Regions from separate parts of the Solibacillus sp. FSL R7-0682 genome, predicted to be linked through region 3. Evidence: predicted binding sites of a transcription regulator. Region 3 holds the regulator's gene; each other region holds the start of a gene.

Region 1 (4,513 bases), 3.2 Mb from region 3:
GAGTCCTTGACCAAAGATTGTTGGAATAACCGCTAAGTGAATTAATAATAATTGTACAAGCATTGGCGTACCACGAAATACGTCTACATAAATTTTAGCTGGCCAGTAAATCCATTTTTTTGTTGAAACTTGGCCTAATCCTAAAAATAGACCTAAAATCACACCACCAATATAACCACATGCTGTCAAAATAATTGTTGCTAATAAGCCTTTTGCATATAGTTCACGGTAGTTCCAGATAATATCCCAACGGAAAAAATCAAAAATTTCCATCTGAAACCCTCCAATTGTTTAGAGCCCTTCTAAGCGGACTAAATTTCCACATAAAATTTGAACGACATTACTCGATTTCTGTACCTGTAATTTCAGCAAGCTTACCGTTTTCTTTAATTTTTTTTAAGCCTTCATTTAAAAGCTCTAGTAATTCCTTATTTCCCTTTTGCACCATAAAGCCGAAGTAATCTACTTCAAATGAATCATCTTCAATAGCTTTTAAGCCTGAATCTGGATTATTTTTTAAGTAATCAAGTACAACTGCATTATCACCAATCGCTGCTTCTGCAGAGCCATTCATTACTTCTTGAATCGCGACTGCAAAGTTTTCATAGGCTAAAATTTTTGAGCTAGCTACACCTTGTAGCTCTTGTGCTGCAATATGACCTGTCGTGTTAATCTGTGCAGCAATTTTTTTATCTTTTAACTGTTCGTAGGATTCAATCTTCGAATCTTCCTTCGTAACAATTAATAAAGTTGCTTCATAATATGGATCAGTGAAATCATAGCTTTCTTTTCGTTCATCGGTAATTGTAATCGCCGCTGCACCTAAATCTAGCTCCCCTGTTGTTACTTGACTAAATGTTGACTCCCAACCGACATTTTTAATTTCTGTTTCGATACCCATTTCTTCACCGATTGCCGCTAAAATATCGGCATCTAATCCAACAACATTTCCTTTATCATCTAAATATTCAAACGGTGCATAAGTTGCCTCTGTACCAGCTGATATTTTTGTATACTCTTTGCCTTCACCTGTATTTGATGAATTATCATCTGCACCACAAGCGGTTAAAATCATTGATGCTGTTGCAAATGGTAGCATCCATTTAAACAGTTTATGTTTGTTCATTATTAAATCCTCCTAGTTGTAAAAATATTTATGCATGATTAATAACTTTTTCTATTATATTAATTCCACAATTAATATACAACATTAAATTTTTAAAAAATTGATTATTATTGCAGTTTAATGAATTTTTATAAACAAATAGAGAAGTTTCTAACACACATATAAATATTTATTCATTGATGAATGTATTTAAGGTTTCATTGAAACACAAAAAAACACAACACATTGAACTTGTGTTGTGCTTACTCACTAATTTTTTGTTATAAGAAATGAATTTGGGATAAAAAGAAACGGTACAGTGATTCTTTTTACCCCTATAAAACTTCACTTCCCATTGTAGACAATAGGCTGCTAAGCTATCTCTACAATTGGTATTAAAAAGTATATTAAAACAGTAAAATGGTGCCCATAAAAGGACATATATAAAATATGTTTCGTTTTGTAATAAGAGATTTTTACTTCTTATAGACAAAATTACAACATTTATAAATGTACTAATTATAGAACTATTTTTCAAGTATTATTTTTAAAATTTGATTGTTTTTTATAGGGAATTTTTTTTTCCGTAGTTTAAATTAGAAATGAATGGGAAATTTATAAAAAGAAGTGTTAATAAACACCTTTTTCACGTTTTAAAAACACATTTAGTTATACAATTACTTTGCATCTAACCGGGAATACGATGCGCTTGTAAATTCACTTCATTTAGCGATATTTATCGGTTTAATTAACTTAGAGTTAAAATCAACAATTGGAACATATAAGCATACTAAAGTTGTATGAACACGCAATACATCATTCATATAAAAGGGATATCTCATCAATATGAAAAGACACCTCAAACCCTATTTTAGGTATTTAAAGTGTCTAAACTTGTTCTAAAAATAACATGACGCCCTCGGAGGGAATCGAACCCCCAGTGGAAGAACCGGAATCTTCAGTGTTATCCATTACACCACGAGGACATATTATAATTTATTAAGGGCGCTGCAAAAACATGCGAAAAGTCATTTTACAAATGAAATAGTCGACTTTCCCATTATACAAAGGGAATGCGTAGTTTTCAATCATAAAAATCAGACTTTATATTTGACCATCATTGACTAATATGTGTATGATAGGTTTACAGCTGAATGTCTTACCAATTTCAGCATAAGTATACGAATAAAGCCTTTAACAGAAGGAGGATTTTTTAATGAACTTAATTCCTACAGTTATTGAACAAACAAATCGCGGTGAACGTGCGTATGACATTTATTCACGTTTATTAAAAGACCGTATCATTTTATTAGGAAGCGCGATTGACGACAACGTAGCAAACTCAATCGTAGCACAGCTTTTATTTTTAGAAGCTGAAGATCCAGATAAGGATATTCACCTATACATCAACTCTCCAGGTGGTTCAATTACATCTGGTATGGCAATTTACGATACAATGAATTTCATCAAACCTGATGTATCAACAATTTGTATCGGTATGGCTGCTTCAATGGGTGCTTTCTTATTATCTGCTGGTGCTAAAGGGAAGCGTATCGCATTACCAAACGCAGAAGTAATGATTCACCAACCACTTGGTGGCGCACAAGGTCAAGCAACCGAAATCGAAATTGCAGCTCGTCGCATTTTATTCTTACGTGAAAAATTAAACCGTATCATGGCTGAGAACACTGGTCAAGATTACGAAACATTAGCACGTGACACAGATCGTGATAATTTCATGACAGCTGAGCAAGCAAAAGAATATGGTTTAATTGACAAAATTTTCGAACGTAATCAATTAAACAAATAATTCCTTAATATTAAAAATGAGTAATTTTGAAGTTAAATCAAAATTACTCATTTTTTTGCTTTCATTTTGTTGTTAATGTTTAATTTTCTTTTTCAATTAACGCTTGTAATGCATTAATTGCTTTTTCCTCATCATGACCATCTGCGCTTAGGGTTACAATTGTACCTTTAGCTACTGCCAGGCTCATAATCCCCATAATTGATTTCGCATTTACCTTTTTCGCTTCCTTTTGTAAAAAAACATCCGATTTATATCGATTTGCTTCCTGTACAAAAAGTGCAGCCTGTCTTGCTTGTAAACCTGATTTCAGCTTTACTTCAACTTTTTTTTCGACCATTTGAAAAACTCCCTTTCAAAACCGTTCATCGCTATATACTTCATCTTATCTAAATTATTCGAAAAGAACAATAATAGAATACGCGATTGATGAAATCGCTATCAAATTTTTCCGCGCATTCACGGGTTATTAAAACTTCCAAGGATGGAGTCTTTATTTAATAACGTGCTCACCACGACGAATTGCTTCCGCGATTTCATCGATTTTCCGTAGGCGGTGATTAACACCTGATTTACTTACAACACCCGTCGAAACCATTTCGCCTAATTCCTTTAATGTAACATCTTGATATTCTACTCGTAATCTTGCAATCTCACGTAACTTTTCAGGTAGTTGATCTAAACCGATTGCATTATCAATATAGCGAATGTTTTCAACTTGTCGTAACGCAGCACCAATCGTTTTGTTTAAATTCGCTGTTTCACAGTTAACGATTCGGTTTACACTGTTACGCATATCGCGCACAATACGAACGTCCTCAAATTTCAGCATCGCTTGTGTAGCACCAACTAAATTAAGAAAATCTGATATTTTTTCTGCTTCCTTTAAATAAGTTACATATCCTTTTTTTCGTTCAATTGTCTTCGCATTTAAGTCATAATGATTCATTAAGTTAGCAAGTGCTTCTCCGTGCTCCTTATATAAAGAATACACTTCTAAATGATATGATGATGTTTCAGGATTATTGACTGATCCACCTGCTAAAAATGCGCCACGTAAATATGCGCGTCGTTGATTGTTTTTAGGAATAATTGCTTCTGAAATTGTATGATTAAACTCAAATGAATTTGAGACAATTTCTAAGTCTGCTAATATTTCTCTTGCGCCTTCACGTACACGGCAAATATATACATTATTCTTTTTCAGACGCATCTTTTTTCGAACGAGTAATTCTACATTGTAGGGATATAGTTTTTTAACTATTGTGTAAAGACGCCTTGCAATTGCGGCATTTTCAGTTTGAACATCTAAGCTTAGTTGACGATTCGTAAAGCTTAATGAACCATTCATTCGAATAAGGGCGGACACCTCAGCCTTTAAACTATTGTCATCCGCTTCGACTTGCGTGAGCTCTTTTTTTGTTTCAGATGCAAATGACATATATGTTCCCCCTTCTTTAGCAAACTATGTAAGTATTAGCTTACTATTTCAACGTGTTGTTTAGTTTTTTTGTAGCGAATACTCACAAAGCCAATCTGCTAAATTTTTTGCATCATGACGGACAACGCCATTTTGAATAATCGCAATTTCTTTTTTTATT
Region 2 (4,513 bases), 640 kb from region 3:
AATGAATATGAAATTTTGGGAAATTGTACTGCAATCGATAAAAGAAGTACATACATTACACGAACAATTAAAGTTTAAAAACATCATCGTGCACGACCAAATTGGTATCGCGGGCACCTCGATGGGTGGAATTGTAACTTCAGGCTGCTTAGCCATTTATCAATGGATTAAAACTGCAGGTATTTGTATGGGCACAACTAGTTATACGAAACTTGCACAATATCAAGTTGAGCTACTAAAGGCAAAGGGTATTACTTTGCCAATTGTAGATGAACAGCAGCAAGCGGTTATTGCAAAACTAGCCCCATTTAATTTTGAAGAACATGAAGATGTATGGAAACAGTGTCCAATCATTTTTTGGCACGGAGAAAAAGATGCCGTTGTTCCATTTAACATGAGTCACGAGTATTATGAGCATTTAGTAGAAATAAATTCGATGAAACAAATCCAGTACATTTCGGAGCCAAAAGCAGGGCATACTGTTTCTCGAGAAGGAATGCTGCAAGTAACTCAATTTTTAGCACAACATTTGGCATAAATCATCGGTTCTGATATGATAAAGCTTAACACTATTGTGAAAGGGGAAACTTAATATGGCGATTGATCAAGATATGAAAGACAGCATGTTAGGTGCATTAGAAAACGTAATCGATCCAGAGCTTGGCATTGATATTGTCAACTTAGGTTTAGTATATGATGTTGATTTAACAGATGAAGGTCTTGCTACTGTAACAATGACATTAACATCAATGGGATGCCCATTAGGTCCGGTAATTGTAGACCAAGTGCAAACAGCATTAGGTGAGCTACCAGAAGTAAAAGAAACGAAAGTAGATATCGTATGGCAGCCAGCATGGTCAAAGGACAATATGTCTCGCTATGCAAAAATGGCATTAGGTATACGTTAATAGAAATCCCGCTTTATTCCTAAATTTAGGAATGAAGCGGGATTTTAATATGCATTGATAAATTTAATCTATACGACAGATGGACAATGGACAGTTTTCACAATCAATTTCTTGCTTTAAATAATCTAAGTCGTTAATCGTAATATACCCTTTTTCCATTGTAATAATATTTTTTTTACGTAAATCTGTTAACATACGGTTAATCATTTCTCGACTTGTCGCACATAAATTGGCGATTTCTGTATTTGTTAAGGCGATTTTAATAGCCACTTCCTTCGTGGAATTAAAATGTCCATACGTATTGGCTAAACGAATTAAGGTCGAATAAAGCGCGCCTTTTTTTCCGTGTAGTACTAAATCACGAAGTCTGCTTTGATTTTTAATATTTTCTGTTTGAATCCATTTTAAATAGTCAATCATTAATGTTGAATGTTCGTTAATAAATGCCTCAAGTTGATCGTTATGTAATGAGTAAATTTCTGAAACTTCTAGTGCTTTGGCTGTTGTAGAGTGGGAAGTAAATTTGCAAAACATAAGGCTTTCACCAATCAAGCAATTTTTCCCGCAAATACGAATTGTTAGTTCTTTCCCGCTTTCGGTTTCTTTACTAACTTGAACGGAACCGCTTTTTATAAGGAATACATGATCTGCTCGTTCTCCTTCTTGAAAAATATGGGAACCTTTCTCGATTTTTAATGTTATTCCCTTTGTTTTGAATAACAACGCAATATCAGAAGGAATTGCTACTACCGTTTCGATAAAAAATCACACCTTTCGAACAAGAATAAAAGTGTAAAAAAATGTATTTATCTTGTGCCATCATCATACCATAACTTTTTTGATAAATAAGTTAAAATAATGAGAATTATTATTTGTAGTTTGATCAATTTTTACCTATAATCGAATTAGTCAGTAAAGGTCAAAGAGATAAGGGGTGTCATTCATGCAATTTAATCAAACGCAAGATAATCGTCCACCGTTAGAGCAGTACGGACGTAATTTAATTGATCAAGTTAAAAATGGAAAAATGGATCCGGTCATTGGGCGAGATGAAGAAATTCGAAATGTCATTCGAATTTTATCGCGTAAAACGAAAAATAATCCAGTGCTTATTGGAGAGCCAGGTGTTGGTAAAACGGCAATTGTAGAAGGCTTAGCTCAACGAATTGTACGCAGAGACGTACCTGAAGGATTAAAGGACGCACTTTTATACGAGTTGGACATGAGTGCATTAATTGCAGGTGCATCTTATCGTGGTCAGTTTGAAGAACGTTTAAAAGCAGTTTTAAAGCAAGTAAAGGATTCCGATGGTCAAATTATTTTATTTATTGATGAAATCCATACAATTGTTGGCGCTGGGAAAACAGATGGTGCGATGGATGCAGGGAACATGCTTAAGCCGATGCTTGCTCGTGGAGAGCTTCATTGTATAGGAGCGACAACATTGGATGAATACCGTATGTACATTGAAAAGGACCCAGCATTAGAACGTCGTTTCCAGCAAGTATTAGTGCGTGAGCCATCTATTGAAGATACTGTTTCGATTTTACGTGGTATTAAAGATCGATTTGAAGAGCATCACCGTGGTGTCCGCATCCATGATCGTGCAATTATCGCAGCAGCTCAGCTATCGGATCGGTATATTACAGACCGTTTTTTACCGGACAAAGCAATTGATTTAGTTGATGAAGCATGTGCAATGATTCGTATTGAAATTGAATCAATGCCTCAAGAGCTCGATAAAGCAACACGTCGATTAACACAGTTGAAAATTGAAGAACAAGCATTGAAGAAGGAAAACGATGCAGCAAGTAAAAAACGCCTTGAAATTTTAAGTGAAGATATTAACAAGTTAGAAGCATCGATGGAAACAATGAAAGAACAATGGGAGTTTGAAAAAAATGGCTTACAAATTGTTCGAGATAAAAAAGACCAGTTGAAGAAATTTGTCGCTGAGGCAGAAGACCTTATGTATACAAACAGTAACTTAGCACGAGTTAGTGAATTGCAATACAGTCAAATTCCAAGACTTGAAAAAGAAATTGCTGAGTTGGAGCGACAATTAAAAGATACAGAAGGCAATCGTATGTTACGTGAAGAAGTGACAGAGGAAGAAATTGCAAAAATCATTTCACGTTGGACAGGCATTCCGGTCACGAAGCTTGTAGAAGGAGAACGCGAAAAATTACTACGCTTAAAAGATACATTACATGAGCGAGTAGTAGGTCAGGATGATGCAGTAACTTATGTAACAGAGGCAGTTTGGCGTGCGCGTTCGGGTATTAAGGATCCGAACAAGCCAATAGGTAGCTTTTTATTTTTAGGACCGACTGGTGTGGGGAAAACAGAATTAGCTAAAGCATTAGCAGAACAGCTTTTTGATTCGGAAGATCATTTCATACGTATCGATATGAGTGAATATATGGAGAAGCATTCGGTATCTCGTTTAGTCGGAGCACCTCCGGGATATATAGGGTATGAAGAAGGTGGCCAACTGACAGAAGCAGTTCGTCGTAATCCATATTCGGTTGTCTTATTAGATGAGATTGAAAAGGCACATCCAGATGTTGCAAATATTTTACTGCAAATGTTAGATGATGGACGTATTACGGATAGCCAAGGTAGGATGGTGAACTTTACAAATACGGTCATCATTTTAACGTCCAATATTGGGTCTCAGTACCTTTTAGAGCAAGGTGAGGAAGCAGAAGCCCTTGTACTAGCAGCTTTACGCCAGCACTTTAAACCAGAGTTACTTAACCGAATGGATGATATTATTCTGTTCCATGCCTTAACAAATGAGCACTTCCATGCGATTGCTTGGAAATATGTGCAACAGCTACAAGCGCGTGTTGCAGAGCAGGAAATTACGCTAGATGTAGAAGATGATGTAGTGGATTGGATTGTGGAAAACGGAATCGATCCGCAATTCGGTGCCCGCCCGTTAAAACGATTTGTGCAACGTCACTTAGAAACGATTGTAGCGCGGGAGTTGTTAAAAGGTGAGGTTATTGCTGGAGAAACATTGTCGATTTTAATAGAAAATGGCGAGATAAAAATTAAGAAATAAAACAAAAAACACAACTTATGCAAACTATGCATGGGTTGTGTTTTTTTAATTAATGATGTTCAGCTTCTGCGTCTGGAGTTGATTCGTTTGGAATCACTGCAGCAATGATAATTACTAATACACTGAATACTAATGAAATAATTACGCCATTCATGAAGTTAAAGTCTACACCCATTACAGAGCTTACTACGTAGTTTAACATTGCTACTAATAGGAATGACCAGAAGAAAGTAATAATATATTGCATCAAATTCACCCCACCTGAATTTATTTCTATCGTTATTATGAAAATACATCTTCAATATCATACCATAGCTTAACCTAAAAATAAAAGAGTGAATACAACTTTTCCTCAAGTTGTCAAAAATATTATAGTTGTTTTCAAATAATTTATCGTCTATAATTATGACCAACTACTAATAATTAGTGTTATTTTTAAAGGGGAATGTTTGAAAACAAGGGGGCAAATGAATGAATGCAGGGATTATCGGGATTAGCAAATATGTTCCCGAAAAAGTAATGACAAATGCAGATT
Region 3 (4,513 bases):
CTCTGTTCCAACATACGCATGACCTAATTTGCGAGACTCATCTAAGGATAATTCGATTACCTTTTTTGCACGTGGTGTGTAGTGTACAATCGGACCAACCTCTTCTGTCCCTTTTCCTACAAGCTCTTCAATACCTGATTCAATCATTTGAGGGCTAATATTAATGGCTTCCAGCGCTTTTGCTGCAATACCTCCACCTTCGCGAATTAACCCAAGTAAAATATGCTCTGTTCCAATTTCCTTGTGCTTAAGGCGAATGGCCTCTTCTTGAGCAAGTTGTAACACTTTTTGAGCGCGTTGTGTGAATCGATTAAACATCATATAAATCCTCTCCTTCTTCCCCATTGTTTATGGTATCATCCTGTTGATTTAACTTATCCTGTAAAAGCTTTGCCCGATACATATCGCGTTCGGCTGGTTGAAGTGTTGTACCTACATGTTGTTGAATAAATCCTGGTTGCATCAGTAACATACATTCATTTAGTCGACTTTGTGAAATCGGTTCTAATAATCCTAAATTTACCCCTAGACGCACGTTGGATAAACAACTTGCGGCCTCTTCACTGGATAAAATTTTGGCATACTTTAATGTGCCAAGCGATCTACTCAAGCGATCTTCTAATATAGAAGGAGCGCTTGTTAGTAATTTTTTTCGGGCTAGCTGTTCTTTTTTTATAACTTGCTCAACAACATCACGTAACTCCTGTAAAATATCAAGCTCCGATTTCCCTAACGTGATTTGATTGGATATTTGATAAATATTGCCTAAATTTTCACTACCTTCACCATATATCCCTCGAACAACCATTCCTAGTCGCGTCATCATTTGAATTAATGTATTCATTTGTTTCGTAAGGGTAAGGGCAGGTAAATGGAGCATGACAGAAGCACGTAAACCTGTACCGACATTTGTTGGGCAGCTTGTTAAATAACCGTATTGCTCTTGATATGCATAGGTTATATGCTTACTTAAGAAACGGTCTATTTTACGGGCCTCCCTGAATGCCTCCTCTAAATTCATACCATGAGCTAAACATTGTATTCGAATATGATCCTCTTCATTCACTAGAATACTTATCGACTCATCTTTTGTTAAAAAAAACGAACCGATTTTCTTTCTATTTGCTAAATTTGGGCTAATTAAATGCTTTTCCACTAAAATTTGTCGTTGCAAAAGCGGCATATCTTTAATTTGAAAGAAAGAAAACTGATACGGATTTTCTTCAATGCTAAGCAAGGCCTTTATCAATTTTTCTTCTACATTTTGTGCCTCTTGTTCGTTAAAACTAATCGGAAAGCGCGTACCTGCAATATTTCGAGCAAGTCGAATACGTGTACTGATGACAATATCCGAAGCACCTTCACTTTGCATCCATCGTGGATTGGCATTCGTTAAAAAATGCTCGATATTCATGTCCGCTCCTCTCCTTTTAGAGGGATTTTACTTTCTAATAAACGTATTTCATCACGAACTTTCGCTGCATCCTCAAAGCGTTCTTCTGCGATTGCTTCTTGCATATGCTCACGAAGCTGTGAAATTTTTTGTTCGATTTTTTCAGATGAGGGTACCTCTTCCACAAACCCTACATGCTTTGTCCCTGCCTGAATTCGCTCTAGTAGCTGAGGTAATTGCTTATAAAAGGTTTCATAGCAATTTTCGCAGCCAAACTTCCCTTTCTTAAGGAATTGGCGATACGTAAACCCACAAGTTGGACAGGTATTACTCTGCTGCCCTTCTGCCACAGCATTTTCCTTCTTCGCTGCTGAAGGAGCAAAATTAAACCAGTTTGAAATCAGTTGCTGAAAAGATGCTGGCTCTTCTGTTGTCTGGAATTGAAATGGATGAAAATGCTCCGCACAAACATCACAGTAATGTCGCTCCATTTGCTGACCATTTTGAATTTGTGTCACCGTAACATTTGCCTGTCTTTGCTTACAATATTCACAAATCATGTGAAAACACCCCTATTTCTCAAAGGAAATCGTTTTTAACATCGCTTGCATAATACGTGCACGAATTTGATCTCGTAACGGCAATCCTAATTGTAACGTTGCTCGATCCATTGCAGCCTTCATAAGAATCGCCTCACGTTCAGTAATAATCTCTTCCTCGAATAGACGATAAATAATTCGCTCTGCATTCATCTGTGCAATGGCCTCACCAATTTGTGTAGCCATTTCATCTAAAAGGGTTTTTTTCGAATGGATCGTCACACGCAATATTCGAATATAGCCGCCACCACCACGTTTACTTTCTACATAATATCCGTGCTCAGTTGTAAACCGTGTATTAATGACATAGTTAATTTGCGATGGTGCACAAGCAAATTGCTTCGCTAATTCATTTCGCTTAATTTCAATATGTCCTTGACCATCTAATTCAATAACCTCTTTCAAATACCCTTCAATAATGTCAGATATATTCCTCATGCTGTCTGTCACCTCTCTTACAACTGACTTTGACTATCTTTGACTTAAATATACAATACATAAATTTCACTTTGCAAATAATCACGCTTAAATGTTCTCTTCCCTAATAAAACGAAAAAAAACCGTAAAACCTGTACTAACAGATTTCACGGCTTTTTCCGATGTTATACCCAACGACCAACAATTGGGTAGTTCCAATCACTATCAGATATCGCTTTAACAATACCAATAATTGGGGCAATCCAGAAGATTGCTAAAAATACTAATAAGAATGGTAATCCTATTAAAATGAATGATAAAAAGCCCGCAATAGCAATTAAAATACCAAATACTACTTGGAATAATAACGCTTGAATGGAAATACGCTTCACATCATCATCTGTACTTATTAAGAAAAATAGAATCGGTACTAAAAAGGGAGCAAAAAATGCACTTGCGTGAACAATTACCTTTGACCATTTAGATTCCATTTATAATCAACCTCACTTTGTTTTCGTTAATTAATTTACGGATAATGTTCAAAAAAGATTCATATTTTATATAAAATTTTAATATTCTTTTGAGGTTGAAATTAGTAAAAGCCTTGTTAATATGGTCCACGATCTTTTGGATTATCTCCCTCTTGAGGAAATAAAAAATACGAAATAATCCCTGTTAATATCGCTGCTCCAATAACAATAAGTATACGATCCCGCCCAACTACTTCTTCATAATTATTCACAAGCATAATATAGGAAGCAATTGCTACACCTAACGATAATGGTAAAACAAATTTTAAACGGCCTACATGAAATTTCATCATCCAACGTCCTTTTCTAGTAAATAATGAATGCAATCTTACCCATATGATACAATGCCAAAAAATAAATTACAAATATCGTCAATTTTAGAAGTTATACTAAAACTCATTTCTATGGACTATATAATCGATTTCATTATTACAGCTAATTTAAAAGGGGATGTCGCTCAGTTATTACTAGCTGGACACCCCCTATCATGATTACCCGCGTCTTTTTTTTGATAAGGCACGTTTTTCTTTCCGGTGCTCTTGACGAATTGGACCCGTTTCGAATAAATGACGTTCGAAATCGGTCTCAGGCTCAATACCTGGAACCTCTTTTGGTTTTCCCTCTTCGTCAATCGCGACCATCGTTACAAAAGATTCTGTCGTTAACTTCTTCGCACCGTTTTTAATATTGCGTGAAACAACCCGAACATAAACTTCCATCGATGTACGACCTGTCCCAGACACAACGGCCTCTAGCTCAATCATATCCCCTGCGTAAGCGGCCGAAATAAAATCTACCGAGTCAATGGATGCTGTCACCACTTCACCTTGTGCATGCTTCATCGCAGCAATTGCCGCAATTTCATCAATATATGCTAAAACTTTCCCACCAAAAATTGATTGATGATGATTCGTATCTGGTGGTAGTACTAATCGAGTTTGAATTGTTCGAGAATAACTCATAGGTAAAGTCGACTTCACTAACTCCCCCCCTTTCCAGCCTTTCATGCTACTCTCTAGTATACCACACCGCTAATCACTACTGTTAATAATTTAATTTCATTGTAATGAGTTTTAAATCTGTCATTTCCTCAACGGCATATTTAATACCCTCTTTTCCGTAACCACTCATCTTTACGCCACCATAGGGCATATTATCAACTCGGAACGTGGGAATATCATTGATAACGACCGCTCCAGCTTCAAGTAAATCCGCTGCCTTCATCGCATCAGTTAAAACGTTTGTATAAATACCCGCATTTAATGCAAGCTCCGACTCATTCACATATTCGATGGCTTCATCTAATGTGTTATAAGGAATGATTGATACAATTGGCGCAAATGTTTCTTCACAAACAACTTTCATATGCGCTTTAACGTTTGTCATTACCGTTGGCGTACATGTACGGTCTGTAAATTTTGCTCCTGTTGCAACAATGGCACCTTGCTGTTTTGCTTCGTCAATCCAGTTTTTGATGCGCTCTACCTCACTTGGATTAATCATGGCACTAACGTCTGTTTTTTTATCAAGCGGATCTCCTACAGCTAATTTTTCAGTTTCTTCAACGAAGAGTT

What was found. The regulator CtsR, encoded in region 3, represses protease genes until heat stress. The targets are predictions, from matches to a motif close to ATGGTCAATAAAGGTCAAACA.
Region 1: the regulator CtsR is predicted to act here: its motif matches at 2,213-2,233, upstream of clpP (ATP-dependent Clp endopeptidase proteolytic subunit ClpP).
Region 2: the regulator CtsR is predicted to act here: its motif matches at 1,814-1,834, upstream of MKZ17_RS16500 (ATP-dependent Clp protease ATP-binding subunit).

What each region holds. Positions count from the first base shown of each region.
Region 1 covers NZ_JBBOUI010000001.1:673,565-678,077, reverse strand. Annotated here, with positions in the region: gene MKZ17_RS03505 (amino acid ABC transporter permease) at 1-273, opposite strand, end outside; gene MKZ17_RS03500 (basic amino acid ABC transporter substrate-binding protein) at 341-1,126, opposite strand; tRNA gene MKZ17_RS03495 (tRNA-Arg) at 2,020-2,091, opposite strand; gene clpP (ATP-dependent Clp endopeptidase proteolytic subunit ClpP) at 2,322-2,915, shown strand; gene MKZ17_RS03485 (HPr family phosphocarrier protein) at 2,995-3,252, opposite strand; gene whiA (DNA-binding protein WhiA) at 3,406-4,353, opposite strand; gene MKZ17_RS03475 (gluconeogenesis factor YvcK family protein) at 4,414-4,513, opposite strand, start outside.
Region 2 covers NZ_JBBOUI010000001.1:3,249,422-3,253,934, reverse strand. Annotated here, with positions in the region: gene MKZ17_RS16515 (prolyl oligopeptidase family serine peptidase) at 1-538, shown strand, start outside; gene MKZ17_RS16510 (metal-sulfur cluster assembly factor) at 594-908, shown strand; gene MKZ17_RS16505 (Crp/Fnr family transcriptional regulator) at 972-1,631, opposite strand; gene MKZ17_RS16500 (ATP-dependent Clp protease ATP-binding subunit) at 1,852-3,978, shown strand; gene MKZ17_RS16495 (YjzD family protein) at 4,028-4,225, opposite strand; gene MKZ17_RS16490 (beta-ketoacyl-ACP synthase III) at 4,450-4,513, shown strand, end outside.
Region 3 covers NZ_JBBOUI010000001.1:3,891,170-3,895,682, forward strand. Annotated here, with positions in the region: gene MKZ17_RS19595 (ATP-dependent Clp protease ATP-binding subunit) at 1-321, opposite strand, end outside; gene MKZ17_RS19600 (protein arginine kinase) at 311-1,414, opposite strand; gene MKZ17_RS19605 (UvrB/UvrC motif-containing protein) at 1,411-1,953, opposite strand; gene MKZ17_RS19610 (CtsR family transcriptional regulator) at 1,966-2,430, opposite strand; gene MKZ17_RS19615 (DUF4870 domain-containing protein) at 2,595-2,900, opposite strand; gene MKZ17_RS19620 (acyltransferase) at 3,017-3,229, opposite strand; gene MKZ17_RS19625 (acyl-CoA thioesterase) at 3,431-3,919, opposite strand; gene MKZ17_RS19630 (aldehyde dehydrogenase family protein) at 3,984-4,513, opposite strand, start outside.